Sinorhizobium fredii NGR234: one gene and its partner. The protein of the gene in region 2 interacts with the protein of the main gene of each other region in a pairwise test. Links are inferred from orthologs where the notes say so. Each region holds a gene or a part of one and is shown on either strand. Other genes may lie near its edges. The genes, in order: NGR_RS26995 and sfsA.

Region 1 (7,453 bases), 1.9 Mb from region 2 along the record:
GCCAGATCCTCTTGACGCTCGGCGATACGGAGGAGCGCCGCCGCTATTTGAATGCGCGCGCCACGATCAACCAGCTCTTGAAGCTCGGCTCCGTGCCGATCATCAACGAGAACGACACGGTCGCCACCACCGAGATCCGCTATGGCGACAACGACCGGCTCGCGGCCCGCGTGGCGACGATGGTCGGCGCCGACCTGCTCGTGCTGTTGTCCGACATCGACGGGCTCTACACGGCTCCGCCGCATCTTGATCCGCAGGCGCGCTTCCTCGAGACGATCGCCGAGATTACCCCGGAGATCGAGGCGATGGCAGGCGGCGCCGCCTCCGAGCTGTCGCGCGGCGGCATGCGCACCAAGATCGATGCCGGCAAGATCGCCACCACTGCCGGCTGCGCGATGATCATTGCCTCCGGCAAGCCGGAGCATCCGCTGAAGGCGATCGAGGCGGGCGCCCGCTCCTCCTGGTTCGCGCCTTCCGGCTCGCCGGTGACGGCGCGCAAGACCTGGATCGCCGGCCAGCTCCTGCCGGCAGGATCGATTGCGATCGACGCCGGCGCGGAGACGGCGCTGCGCTCCGGCAAGAGCCTGCTGCCCGCCGGTGTCCGACAGGTGACGGGAACGTTCAGCCGCGGCGACACCATTGCGATCCTCAACGCTTCCGGCCGCGAGATCGCCCGCGGCCTTGCCGGCTACGACGCCGACGACGCCCGCCAGATCGCCGGCAAGAAATCGGCCGAGATCGCCGCGATCCTCGGCTATGCGGGCCGCACCGCCATGGTGCATCGCGACGATATGGTGATGACGGCCCCCTCCGGCGCGCGATCCGAAGAGGGGGGAAATGAGAAGAAGGGCAAGCTCCATGCTTGAGACGGCCAGGAATGGCGCGGACGTCGACGCAATGATGCTGGAGATCGGCCGGCGTGCCAAGGCGGCGGCCCGGCCGCTCGCCATTGCGGGCGCCGAGCGCAAACATGCGGCACTCGTCGCCATGGCGGACGCGATCGTCGCGAAGAGCGGCGAGATCCTCGCCGCCAATGCGATCGACCTCGAAAATGCCGATAAGAGCGGCGTCGCCAAGGCCTTCATCGACCGGCTGACGCTGACGGAGGGCCGGATCCGCGACATGGCCGACGGCATCCGGGCGATCGCCGCGTTCAAGGATCCCGTCGGCGACGTCATCGCCGAATGGGACCGGCCGAACGGCCTGCATATCGAGCGGGTCCGCACGCCGCTCGGGGTCATCGGGGTGATCTATGAGAGCCGTCCGAACGTCACGGCGGATGCCGGCGCGCTCTGCCTCAAGGCCGGCAACGCGGTGATCCTGCGCGGCGGCTCCGATAGCCTCCATTCGTCACGGGCGATCCATGCCTGCCTCGTCGAGGGGCTGAAGGCGGCGGGCCTGCCGGAGGATGCGATCCAGATGGTTCCGCTCGCCGACCGCGCCGCCGTCGGCGCCATGCTTTCGGGCCTCAACGGCGCGATCGACGTGATCGTGCCGCGCGGCGGAAAGAGCCTCGTCGCCCGCGTCCAGAACGAGGCCCGCGTGCCGGTTTTCGCCCATCTCGAAGGCCTCTGCCATGTCTATGTCGATGCCTCGGCCGATCTCGACATGGCGCAGAGGATCGTCGTCAATGCCAAGATGCGCCGCACCGGCATCTGCGGTTCCGCCGAAACACTGCTGATCGATCGCAACGCCGCCGACCGGCTGGCAAAACCGCTGCTCCAGGGCCTCCTCGACGCCGGCTGCGAGGTGCGCGTCTCGGAAGAGCTGCAAGGCCTGCTTCCCGGCCTGAAGGCGGCGGTCGACGAGGACTGGGCGACCGAATACCTGGACGCCATCATCTCGGCAAAGCTCGTCGACGGCATTTCCGGCGCCATCGAGCACATCAACAGCTGGTCTTCCGCCCACACCGAGGCGGTGATCGCAGAGGATCCGGCGGTCGTCGAGCGCTTCTTCACCGAGATCGACTCGGCGATCCTCCTGCACAATGCCTCGACGCAATTTGCCGATGGCGGCGAGTTCGGCATGGGCGGCGAGATCGGCATTGCCACCGGCAAGATGCATGCCCGCGGCCCCGTCGGCGTCGAACAGCTCACCTCGTTCAAGTATCGCGTCCGCGGCACGGGACAGGTGCGGCCCTGACGACTCCTGCCGATGTGAAGCCAGGCTATCTGCGCATGCCGTATGTCGAAAGCGGCATGTCGGTCGGCTTGCTCGGCGGATCCTTCAACCCGCCCCACGCCGGCCATGTGCTGGTCGCCGAAACGGCACTGCAGAAGCTCGGCCTCGACCAGCTCTGGTGGATGGTAACGCCCGGCAATCCGCTGAAGGACCACAACAATCTCGCGCCGCTCGCCGAGCGCATCGCGCTGAGCGAGAAGATCGCCCGCAACCCGCGCATCAAGGTCACCGCCTTCGAACAGGCGCTCGGCCAGAGCTATACGGCCCGCACCCTGGAGTTCGTCCGGGCCCGCAACCGCGGCGTCCGCTTCGTCTGGGTCATGGGGGCGGACAATCTCCGCAACTTCCACCGCTGGCAGAACTGGCGCCGGATCGTCCGCACCTTCCCGATTGCAGTGATCGACCGGCCGGGCTCGACGCTCGCCTATCTGTCGTCGCGGATGGCGATGACTTTCGACCATGCGCGAATCGACGAGGACGACGCACCGAGGCTCGCCTTTCGAAGGGCGCCGGCCTGGACCTTCATCCACGGTCCCCGCTCGTCCTTGAGCTCGACGGCGCTTCGTTCCGCCAAATCCGGGTGAATTCCCGTCATTTATTTCTCGCGTCTTGAAACCGCACCGGTTTGGTGCCTACATTTGACACACGGTTCGACCTCACGAACCGGAAGTGCTTGTTCTGTTCATTCGGAAAGGAAAGACCCTGACAACAGCACACGCCAAGGGATATGCGGTCTCCGCATTCCCGCGCAGCACGGGATCGAGCGACGAAGCCGCTGTCCGTGCGCTTAAGCTGGTCCTCGAAAGCCTAGAGGACTCAAAGGCAGAAGACATTATCAGCATCAACATTGCCGGAAAGTCGGCGCTGGGAGACTTCATGGTCGTCGTCTCCGGGCGTTCGAACAGGCATGTGATGGCCATTGCCGACCACCTGGTGACGGACCTGAAGGACGAGGGCCTTGGCAATCCCCGCGTCGAAGGCCTCGAGGGTGGCGACTGGGTGCTGATCGACACCGGCGATGTGATCGTTCACATCTTCCGGCCCGAGATTCGGGAGTTCTACAACATCGAAAAGATGTGGGCGGCTCCGGAGATCGAGGACAGCACTCTGCACTGAGACGCGCCGCCCGCCCCTGACCCATAGCCTCAGGACGGAGCGACGACCGGTGCCGATTTGAGATAGGGCTGTCATCCCCCGATCGGGAGGATGGCAGCAAGAGGGTTTTTGCCGATCGAAAACTCTTCTTCGATCGGACGCCGGTGGGGAAAGAGCGGGTCAATGCGCATCGGACTTTTCGCAGTCGGCCGCCTGAAGGCGGGGCCGGAAAAGGATCTCGCGGCCCGCTATCTCGATCGCTTCGCCAAGGCGGGACCGGCCGTCGGCCTGGAGCTGGCGCGCCTCGTCGAAATCAACGAGAGCCGCGCGGCGAATGCCCAGACGCGCAAGCGCGAGGAAGCGGCCCAGCTCGAAAAGACGCTCGCCGACGGCAGCCTGCTCCTCTTGCTCGACGAACGCGGCAAGGCGCTCGATTCGGAGAGCTTCGCCACGCTGCTCGGCACCTTCCGGGACGGCGGCAAGCGCGACCTGATGATCGCCATCGGCGGTGCCGACGGGCTCGATCCGGCCCTTCATGCCCGCGCCGATGCGGTACTGTGCCTCGGCAAGATGACCTGGCCGCATCAGCTCGTGCGTATCCTCATCGCCGAACAGCTCTATCGTGCCGTGACCATTCTTGCCGGCCACCCGTACCACCGAGCATAGTAAGCGTTGCCGCGAGTTCCCTTCGCCCCGCGTGCGGGGAGAAGGTGGCCTGCGGGCCGGATGAGGGGCATCCCTTGGGCACTTTTCTTTACCGCATGTTTTGATCGGCGACGACTCAACGAAGGGCAGCACCGCCCTGAAGCCCTTGCCGGGCGATAACAACAATATGTATTGGTGGCCTCCGACAAATCGGATTAGGGTTCCCTGATTTAACTGCCAGCCCACGAGACAGGATGACGCGCGTCAGGAACAGAGCCGAGGTGGCCCGGATGAGGTTTGCCATGGGGCAGATCGGCCGGCATGCGGCGATCGCCGCCGTTCTTCTGTCCATAGGCGGCCCGGCATTCGCGCAGGAAGCCGCCAGGGACGCCGCTCCGGCCCCGGCCGGCGCGAAACAGGGCCCGCCGGATCCCGCGGCGAACTTGGCCTTGAGACGTGACAGCACGCGCAGCGAACTGGACGCGCTGTCGAAGACCATCAGCCTCTCGCGCGACCGTGCCGAGGCTCTCGTGCAGACGATTGCCGAGCTCGACAAGAGCAACGAGGCGCTGCGTTCCGCGATCGTCGACTCGGCGGCGAAGCGCCAGGAACTCGAGCGGCAGATTTCCGAGGGAGAAACGAAGCTCAACGAGTTGCGCGTCAAGGAGGACGTCGTCAGGCGTTCGCTCCGGGCCCGGCGCGGCGTTCTTGCCGAAGTGCTCGCCGCGCTGCAGCGCATGGGCCGCAACCCGCCGCCGGCGATCCTGGTGACGCCGGAGGATGCGCTTGGTTCGGTCCGCAGTGCCATCCTGCTCGGTGCGGTCGTTCCGGAAATACGCGAGCAGACCGACAGCCTCGTTGCCGACCTCAAGGCGCTTGCCGACATCCGCGCCGGCATCGCCAGCCAGCGGGACGATCTGACGGCGACGATGACGGCCAATCTCGAGGAAGAGCGGCGCATGTCGATGCTCGTCGCCGAAAAGGACAAGCTGCGGCAGCGGAACGCGACGGAACTCGCCTCCGAACAGCGCAAGGCAGAGGAGCTCGCCCTGCAGGCGACCAATCTCGAAGGGCTGATCTCCTCGATCGAGAACGAGATATCCTCTGTGCGCGAGGCGGCCGCGGCGGCCCGCGCCCAGGAGGAGGAACGGCTGCGGATGAACGAGGCCGAGCGCGAGGCGGCACGCGAATTGGCCAAGAGCGCGGTGCCCGACAAAAACCGCATTGCGCCCGCATACGTGTTTTCGGAATTGCAACAGAGGCTCAGCTATCCGGCCGCAGGCTCGATCCTGCGGCAATTCGGCGACGCGGACGGCACCGGGCACTCGCTGCAGGGGATCATGCTGGAAACCAATGCAGGCGCGCTGGTGACCACGCCGGCGGACGGCTGGGTCGTCTATGCCGGCAGCTTCCGCAGTTACGGGCAGATGATCATCCTCAATCCCGGCGACGGCTACCATATCGTGCTGGCCGGAATGGAGAGCGTGAGCGTCCGCCCGGGCCAATTCGTCGTGGCCGGCGAGCCGGTCGCGACGATGGGTGCAAAAAGAGTGGCGAGTGCGGCGGCCTTGACGCTGGAAACGGACAGGCCAACGATTTACATTGAATTCCGAAAAGACGGAAAGCCGGTTGATTCCCGACCGTGGTGGACCGCAGCAGAAGTTGGAAAGGCGCGAAATGATACGTAGAGCTTCACTTGTTCTGGTCGGGGCGCTGATGGGGGCGACGGCGATGGGCGTCGTCTATTCGGCAACGATCCCGGCCGTGGCGGCCAATTCGTCCACATATCGCGAGCTGGCGATTTTCGGCGATGTGTTCGAGCGCGTGCGCGCGCAATACGTGACGCCGCCGCAGGACGACAAGCTCATCGAGAATGCCATCAATGGCATGCTCTCCTCGCTCGACCCGCATTCGAGCTACATGAACTCGGCCGATGCCGAGGATATGCGCACCCAGACGCGCGGCGAGTTCGGCGGCCTCGGCATCGAGGTGACGATGGAAGAGGATCTCGTCAAGGTGACGAGCCCGATCGACGACACCCCTGCCGCCCGCGCCGGCGTGCTTGCCGGCGATCTGATCTCGAAGATCGACGGCCAGGACGTTCGCGGCCTGAAGCTCGAGGAAGCGGTCGAGAAGATGCGCGGCGCCGTCGGTACGCCGATCAAGCTGACCATCCTGCGCAAGGGCGCAGAGAAGCCGATCGAGCTGACGATCGTTCGCGACGTGATCGCCGTGCGCGCCGTCAAGTACCGCGTCGAAGGCGATGTCGGCTATCTCCGGGTGATCTCCTTCACCGAGAAGACCTTCGACGACCTGAAGAAGGGCATCGAAAAGGTCAAGGCGGACGTCCCGGCCGACAAGCTCAAGGGCTATGTCCTCGATCTGCGCCTCAACCCGGGCGGCCTGCTCGACCAGGCAATCAATGTTTCGGACGCTTTCATGGAGCGCGGCGAGGTCGTTTCGACCCGCGGCCGCAACCCGGACGAGACGCGCCGATTCAATGCGACGCCAGGGGATCTCGCGGACGGCAAGCCTATCGTCGTTCTCGTCAACGGCGGTTCGGCTTCGGCATCGGAGATCGTCGCCGGTGCGCTCCAGGATATGAAGCGTGCGACCGTGCTCGGCACGCGTTCCTTCGGCAAGGGATCGGTTCAGACGATCATTCCGCTCGGCGACGCCGGCGCACTGCGGCTGACCACGGCGCTCTATTACACGCCGTCCGGCAAGTCGATCCAGGGCACCGGCATTACCCCGGACATCAAGGTCGAACAGCCGCTGCCCCCGGAACTCCTCGGCAAGGTAGAAGCGCAGGGCGAATCCGATCTGCGCGGCCACATCAAGGGCCAGAGCGAGAACGACGAGGGTTCCGGCTCGGTCGCTTACGTGCCGCCGGAAGCCAAGGACGATATTCAGCTCAACTACGCGCTCGACCTGCTGCGCGGCAAGAAGACGGATCCGTCCTTCCCGGCCAATCCCGAGCAGGCCGAACTTAAGAAGTGAGCCTCCCTGTGGTTCTTTGGATCGACTGGATCCAGCGAGCCACGCGGTTCGAAGCGAATGAGACAAGGCGCCGGGCTGTTCAACCCGGCGCCGTTATATTATGCATCGGCGATGTAGCCGACTGCCGATGATTCTTCGCGAGCGGGCGCATTCCTCACCGGCAACGTTTCTAAGGTCGAGGCTCCGTTTTGGGAACTGATCTCAACGCCCCGCTTGGCCAAGGCCTGAAGAAGAGGCCGCCCCGCAAGCGCAATCCGCGCCGGATGTTCGGCTACGCCTTTCTTGGCGTCTTTTCGTTAGCCATCGCCGGGCTCTCCGGCTGGGCCGCTTTCGCACCGGACAGCCTGCTCCGTACGGAGGCTCCGGGCACAAGCGTTGAAACGCCCCAGGCGAGCACCGAACGTCCTGCGTCGCCGACCAAGCCCAAGGTTGCAGGCGGCTCGCTTCGCCAGAGTGGTGCCCGTTCGGGAGCCCATGTCGAGGAAATGCTGACGGACGACGGTGCGACGGTTACCAAATACACGCCGAGGTC
Region 2 (7,224 bases):
GAAGTCCTCGACGATCTCCTTGTCGATGAAGTCGAGCATCGTCGGCTTGGGGTCGATCACCGTCACCTGCGTGTCGAGCGCGCTGAAGATCGTCGCATATTCGATGCCGACGACCCCGGCGCCGATGACTACCAACGATCGCGGCAGGTCCTGGATATCGAGGAGCTCGTCGCTGTCGAGAACGGTCTTCTCGTCGAACGGAATATAATCCGGCCGAAAGGGCTTCGTGCCGACGGCAAGCAGGACGCTGGTGCCGGAAACGTGCAGGCTCTCGCCGTCGTCCTTGACAACTTCGAGCGTGGTCGGATCGATGAAGCTCGCCTTGCCGCGGATGTGCTGCACCCGGTTTCGCGCGAACTGGTGCTCCAACACCTCGACTTCATGGTTCAGCGTGATGATCAGGCGCTGGCGCAAATCCTCGGCGCTGATCTCCTGCTTCACCCGGTAGGAGCGCCCGTAGAATCCGCGCTCGCGCCAGCCGGAGAGGTTGAGCGCCGTCTCGCGCAGCGTCTTCGAGGGAATCGTACCGGTGTGGACGGATACGCCACCGACGCGTTTGCCCTGCTCGATGACGAGCACTTTCTTGCCGAGCTTGGCCGCCTGGATTGCGCCTCTGCGGCCGGCCGGGCCACTGCCGACGACGATAAGATCGAACTGGTTCATGAACGTTCCCCTGAGCCCAAGCGAGAATCGTTTTTGCGATGCGGCAAAAATCGCGCAGGGACACCTATATCGTCAATCGGACGATTTGATGAAGTGGCAATGCCGCAATGATCTGTCCTGGATGCGTCCGATGCCAAATATCGCTATGCTGCCCGCGTTCGGCGACGAGAAAAGAGGAGGACGGATGGGCATGGCGCTCGAATGGATGAAGGGTCCGGCGGATATCTCGCCGGCCGCGCACGGTGATGATGGCGCGCCAGCGGTTGAAGGAACGGCGGGCAATCGGCCGGGCGTCGTGGCGGCCGCCGTCTACCAGAACGGGCGGCGCCTTCGCGACATCCATATCGAAGAGGCGGGAGAGTGGCGAAACCGCGAGAACGTTGTAATCTGGATCGGTCTGCACGAACCGGACCCGGCCCTGTTGCGGCAGGTGCAGAAGGAGTTCGACCTGCACGACCTGGCGATCGAGGATGCCGGCAAGGCGCATCAGCGTCCGAAGCTTGAAATCTACGGTGACGCGATCTTCGTCGTGGCCCGCACCGCCCATATGGTCGAGGAGGAGATCGCCTTCGGAGAAACCCACCTCTTCGTGGGGCGCGGCTACGTCGTTTCCGTTCGTCACGGCGCGTCGACGTCCTACATGGCGGTGAGGCAGCGTTGCGAGTCGTCGCCGGCCGCCTTGGCTCATGGCGAGAATTACATCCTCTATTCGATCCTCGACTTCATCGTCGACAACTACATGCCTGTGGTGGAGGCGATCCACACGGAGGTGGAGGAGCTGGAAGATCGTCTGCTGCGCTCCCGGTTGGACAAGGCACATATCGAGCGGCTCTATCTGATGCGGCGCAATCTGCTCAAGCTGCGCAATGCGGTCGTCCCGCTGGTCGATGTCTGCCGCCGCCACGAGCATCTCGAACTGCCGGGCATGGACGCGGCCATGGAGCCGCTTTTTCGAGATGTCACCGATCACGTTCGCCGCGTCCAGGAGGACATCGACGCACTGCGCGAAGTGCTGGCCTTCACCTTCGAGGCAAGCCTGATGATCGGCCAGTCCGAGCAGACGGAAATCTCCCGCAAACTCGCCTCCTGGGCGGCGATCCTGGCGGTGCCCACGGCGATCGCCGGAATCTACGGCATGAACTTCGACGATATGCCGGAGCTCAGGTTCCGCTATGGCTATTTCGTCGTATTGGCGGTGATCTTCGGGCTGTGCGCGATGCTCTACCGGTTCTTCCGGCGGGCGCGCTGGCTTTAGTCAGGGGAGCCACTGCAGGTCCTCGTTCAATGCCTGGTACGCCTCCGCGATCAGACTTCGTGCGCCGCTAGTTTGATCCGTCTCAAAGAGTCCGTTTCTACCGGCCAGCGACGTGCTAAGCTTGTTACATGACGGCGGCCGACCAATACAGTTTTCGCAAAGCGACGTTGGATGATCTCCCGTTGCTTACAGCATGGCAATCGAACCCGCATGTCCGCGCATGGTGGGACTCGGATGAGCCGTACGATGCAGCAGACTTGGCTGATCCTCGGGTAGCGCGTTGGATTGTTTCAACCGCCGAACGCCCCTTTGCTTTCATGCAGGACTATACCGTCCACGGCTGGGAAGATCACCATTTTGCCAAGCTTCCCAGTGGATCGCGGGGAATCGATCAATACATAGGAGACCCCGAAATGATCGGTGTTGGGCACGGATCAGCATTTATCGGGGCGAGAATGAGGGCTCTCTTCGATGTGGGTGTATCCGTTATCGCGACCGATCCTCACCCGGCCAATGAACGGGCGATTGCCGTCTACAAGAAACTGGGTTTCGAACCGTTCGGATCACCTCAAGAGACACAGTGGGGCTTGGTTTTGCCAATGCTTGCGAGGCGGTAAGCGGCACACTGCGGCTTCGTCCGAATCTGAGATATGGCCGACCGCGCAGTACCTATCCGCTCGGTGGCTGAAACCAAGCGTGACCGTTTATGAGTATGAGCCTAGAACAGTCGCAGTCCCTTCATGCTGACGTGTCCGTCCTTGCCGATGATCACGTGGTCGTGGACGGTGATGCCGAGCGGTTTGGCCGCTTCGGCGATCAGCTTGGTCATTTCGATATCGGCACGCGATGGCGTCGGGTCGCCGGATGGATGATTGTGCGCCAGGATCAACGCGGTCGCGGAGAGTTCCAGGGCACGCTTGACCACCTCGCGGGGATAGACGGGCGTATGGTCGATCGTTCCCTGCTGCTGCACCTCGTCCGCAATCAGTGCATTGCGCTTGTCGAGAAACAGGATCCGGAACTGTTCCTTCGTTTCATGCGCCATTGCGGCGTGACAATAGTCGATCACGGCGCTCCAGGATGACAGGACCTGCTTGTTGCGGAGTTCGCTTTTCAGCGTCCGTTGCGCGGCGGTCGCGATCAGCTTCAGGTCCAGCGCGACAGCTTCGCCGACGCCCTTGACCTCCTGCAACAGATGCTGCGGCGCGCCGAACACCCCGGAAAGCGTACCGAAGCGGGCAAGAAGCTCCTTGGCGATCGGTTTCGTGTCGCGGCGGGGAATGAGGCGGAACAGGATGAGTTCGAGAATATCGTAATCGGCGAGCGCCGCATCGCCCTGTTCCCGATAGCGGGCCCTCAGCCGATCACGGTGACCGTGATAGTGCGCCTCGCCGGTGCCGCCGAGCGTCGCCACCGTGTCGAGTTTCCGTGTCTTCTGCTGCGCGAAGAACTGCCGCTCGTCGGCAGTCTCGCTGTCGTCCGGTTCGGGAAAAGGGGGAGGCTTCGTCACGCGTTGCCCAATGCGCTGACACCGGGCATGAAAAGGCCGGCCGGTGAAAGCGTGAACACTTCGCAGCCGTTCGCCGTAACGCCGACCGTGTGTTCGTACTGCGCCGAGAGCGACCGGTCGCGCGTCACGGCCGTCCAGCCGTCCGAGAGCACTTTCACATGCGGCCGGCCGAGATTGATCATCGGCTCGATCGTGAAGATCATGCCTTCCTTTAGTTCCGGCCCCTCACTGGCGTTGCCGTAGTGGAGGATGTTCGGGGCATCGTGGAACAGGCGGCCGACGCCGTGCCCGCAGAAGTCCCGGACGACCGAGCAGCGCTCCGATTCCGCATAGATCTGGATGGCCTCGCCGATCGCGCCGGTGCGGGCGCCGGGCCGAACCGCCGCGATACCGCGCATCAGGCATTCATGGGTGACTTCGAGCAGCCGTTCGGCGGCGCGCTTGATCTCGCCGACCGGGTACATCCGGCTGGAGTCGCCATGCCAGCCATCGACGACATAGGTGACGTCGATGTTGACGATATCGCCGTCGCGCAGGGGCTTGTCGTTCGGTATGCCATGGCAGACGACGTGATTGATCGAGGTGCAGGACGACTTGGTATAGCCGCGATAGTTCAGGGTCGCGGGCAGCGCATCGTTGTCCATGCCGAATTCGAAGACGAACCGATCGATCTCTTCCGTCGTCACGCCGGGGCGTACCCGCGATACCAGTTCGTCCAGGCAGCGTGCCGTCACCTGACAGGCCTTGCGCATGCCTTCGAATCCATCCGGCCCGTAGAGACGAATGACGCCGGTGTTCTTGTAAGGGGCAGCGCCGGCCTCGATATAAGTTACCATTCCAAGACTTTCGATGTTTCAGGCGGTTTTCTTAAATCAGCAACGACCGGTTCGTCCACTATCATCGCTCCGGCCGGCACGATCTCGAAGGGCGATATCGCACATCGGATCGCATAGGCTTCGACGCCGCGTTGAGCGGCTCGCTCGAATGCCCGAGCATAAACCGGATCGAGGTCGCGGCATATCCGCAAGGCGCTGCAGTCGTCTCTTTGAACAAGATACAGCATGATCGCCCGATGTCCCGCCTCGACCATGTCACCGAGTTCGTCGAGATGCTTGGCGCCGCGCTCAGTCGGGCTGTCCGGAAATTCCGCCAAGGCCTCGGCGCGGCTGAAATGGACGTTCTTCACCTCGACATAGGCGAGGCCCTTTTGGGGATCGCTGAGCAGAATGTCGATTCTTGAATTGCGCCCATATTTCTGCTCGCGGCGGAGCGTTTCGTACGTATGTAGATCGCTGACCAGTGCGGCGGCGATCGCTTCCTCGGCGATCCGGTTCGGCAGCCCGGTATTGATGCCGACAAGCGTGCCGTTCGCCTCGACGATTTCCAGCATGTGTCGATATTTGCGCGTCGGCGAGTCATGCTCGGACAGCCAGATTGCCGATCCGGGCGCCGTCAGGCCGCGCATCGAACCGGTGTTCGGGCAAGAGCCGGTGATCCGCGTCCCGTCGGCAAGGTCTGCATCGAACAGGAAGCGCTTGTAACGCTGGAGAAGCGTCGCTGGAACGAGCGGACGGGAAAAATTCACGATGCGTCCCGTATCTCAGGCGCGCACGCGCACGTAGGAGCCCGGCGCTTCCTCGATCGAGTTGAGCGGCCCACCCGCCTTGCGGGCCGGAACGCGCCGCTTGTCGAGCTTTTCGGTCCAGTCCTGCCAGTGCGGCCACCAGGAACCCGGCGTCTCCTTTGCCTTCTCGAACCACGCCTCCAGATCGCCCTTCGGGGGCCCGCCCGTCCAGAACTGATATTTGCTCTTGTCCGGCGGGTTGACGACGCCGGCGATGTGGCCGGAGCCCGATAGAACGAAGGTGACCTTGCCGCCGAAGAGCCCGCTGCCGAGGAAGACGGACTTCGCAGGCGCGATGTGATCTTCCTTGGTGGCCAGGTTGTAGATGGGGATCGTCACGTCGCCGAGCGACATCTTGCGGCCGGCAAGGACCATCTCACCCTTCGCGAGCTTGTTCTCGAGATAGCAATTGCGCAGATAGAAGGAGTGGTTGGCGGCGGGCATCCGCGTCGAATCGGAGTTCCAGTAGAGCAGGTCGAAGGGCAGGGGGTCCTGGCCCTTCAGGTAGTTGTTGACGAAATACGGCCAGATCAGTTCGGAGGCACGAAGCATGTTGAACGCGGTCGCCATTTTCGAGCCCTCGAGGTAGCCCGTCGTGCTCATCTTGGCTTCGATCTGCTCGATTTGGTCGTCATCGACAAAGACCTTGAGGTCGCCTGCATAGGTGAAATCCACCTGGGTCGTGAAGAGTGTCGCCGAGCGGATCCGGTCGTCGCCCTCGGCGGCATGGAGCGCCAGCGTGGCGGCGAGCAGGGTACCGCCGACGCAATAGCCGATCGCATTGACCTCCCGCTCGCCGGTTGCCTGTTCGATCGTGTCGAGCGCGAAACCGACACCTTCGCGCGCATAGGCCTCCCAGCCCTTCTGGGCGTGGCGCTCATCCGGATTGACCCAGGAAATGACGAAGACCGTGTGGCCCTGATCCACAGCCCATTTGATGAAGGATTTCTGCGGGTTGAGATCGAGCACGTAGTACTTGTTGATCCACGGCGGGCAGATCAGCAACGGTCGCTTCAGCACCGTTTCGGTGCTCGCCTCATACTGAATGACCTGGCAAATCTCGGATTGCGCGATCACCTTGCCCGGGGTGATCGCAATGTTCTCGCCGATGGCAAACTTGCTGGTATCCGTTTGCCTGAGCCGGAGTTCGCCGCGCCCGGCGGCGATGTCCTCGGCGAGCATCTTCATGCCCTTGACGAGATTGGCGCCGCTCGTAGCCACGGTCTCCCGGTAGAGTTGCGGATTGGTGGTGATGAAGTTGCTCGGGGAGAGCGCGCTGGAAATCTGGCGGACGTAGAAGGCGGCCTTGTGGCGGGTATGATCGTCGAGCCCCTCGGCCTCCTCGACCATGTGCTCCGCCCAGTCGGATGTGACGAAATAGGCCTGGCGAACGAAGTCGAAGAACGGGTTCTTCACCCAGTCCTCGTCCGCAAAGCGCTTGTCGTTGCGTTGGAGGCTCTCCGATTCGGCGACGTTGTCGCCGGCCATCCGGTGCAATGTCCGCGACCAGATGTCGAAGAAGCTCCCCATCAGGTGCGTCTGTGCTTCCAGCGTCCGGCGCGGATCGGAAAGCCAGTATTCGGAGACTTTGGAGAGAGTCTTGACCATGTCGGAGACAGGTTCTGCGAAGGTGTCTTTTTTCTCGCCGGTCTCCCGCGGCGCCAGCCATGCGGACGCAGCCTTTCCCATCTGCTCGGCCGCGCGGGCCAGGTTGACGGCCAGGTTCTGGGGGTCCTTGACGATGTAGGGTTCGACCGATTTGGGATCGAAGCCCGGGTAGCCGCCCTTGCCCGTGGTGTCCTCGGCCTTGTCTGATGTCACCCGGCGTCCTCCACAGCACGTTGTTTGTTTTGTATTTTTACATTCTGCCCGAAAATGATTACAAGGGCTAGCGCATCGTCGCCCCTTAAAAACAGAGGTCATCGCCAGCATGCTCGTCGTCGGAAACCAGCGTTCGCTTTCCCGGATTTCCGGGTTGATCCTTGCAGGCCTGCTTGCCGGATGCAATTCGACGGCCGATCTCGCCACCTACCCTTCGGTCTATGGGCAGAAACCTGCCGCCATGCAGCAGATGACCGACGAAGAGGCTGTAAACATGCAGGGGCGGCTGACGGCACTTGCCGCGCAGCGTAAATCCGGCGCCATCTCCGAAGCGGAGTATCAGCGCCGTCT

Evidence for each region.
Region 1: the proteins of sfsA (region 2) and NGR_RS26995 interact in binary tests that used the Escherichia coli proteins (3 or more experiments, as listed by UniProt). The link is inferred for Sinorhizobium fredii NGR234 from one-to-one orthologs.

Annotation. Positions count from the first base shown.
Region 1 is NC_012587.1:3,332,391-3,339,843, forward strand. The notes cover bases 1-3,000. They hold NGR_RS26995 (glutamate-5-semialdehyde dehydrogenase), read left to right. Parts: upstream 1-858; coding sequence 859-2,142; downstream 2,143-3,000. Other genes in these bases: proB (glutamate 5-kinase), read left to right, coding at 1-866; NGR_RS27000 (nicotinate-nucleotide adenylyltransferase), read left to right, coding at 2,178-2,765; rsfS (ribosome silencing factor), read left to right, coding at 2,851-3,000. Also shown: more of rsfS, read left to right, coding at 3,001-3,297; 23S rRNA (pseudouridine(1915)-N(3))-methyltransferase RlmH, read left to right, coding at 3,460-3,942; NGR_RS27015 (murein hydrolase activator EnvC family protein), read left to right, coding at 4,212-5,609; NGR_RS27020 (S41 family peptidase), read left to right, coding at 5,599-6,921; NGR_RS27025 (divergent polysaccharide deacetylase family protein), read left to right, coding at 7,110-7,453. UniProt on the Escherichia coli protein: Catalyzes the NADPH-dependent reduction of L-glutamate 5-phosphate into L-glutamate 5-semialdehyde and phosphate. The product spontaneously undergoes cyclization to form 1-pyrroline-5-carboxylate.
Region 2 is NC_012587.1:1,438,554-1,445,777, forward strand. Bases 3,136-5,906 are described here. They hold sfsA (DNA/RNA nuclease SfsA), read right to left. Parts: upstream 5,014-5,906; coding sequence 4,258-5,013; downstream 3,136-4,257. Other genes in these bases: radC (RadC family protein), read right to left, coding at 3,136-3,428; map (type I methionyl aminopeptidase), read right to left, coding at 3,425-4,264; phaC (poly(3-hydroxyalkanoate) polymerase subunit PhaC), read right to left, coding at 5,029-5,906. Outside these bases: sthA (Si-specific NAD(P)(+) transhydrogenase), read right to left, coding at 1-663; NGR_RS18230 (magnesium and cobalt transport protein CorA), read left to right, coding at 854-1,918; NGR_RS18235 (GNAT family N-acetyltransferase), read left to right, coding at 2,047-2,535; more of radC, read right to left, coding at 2,637-3,135; more of phaC, read right to left, coding at 5,907-6,873; NGR_RS18260 (SHOCT domain-containing protein), read left to right, coding at 6,983-7,224. UniProt on the Escherichia coli protein: Binds to DNA non-specifically. Could be a regulatory factor involved in maltose metabolism.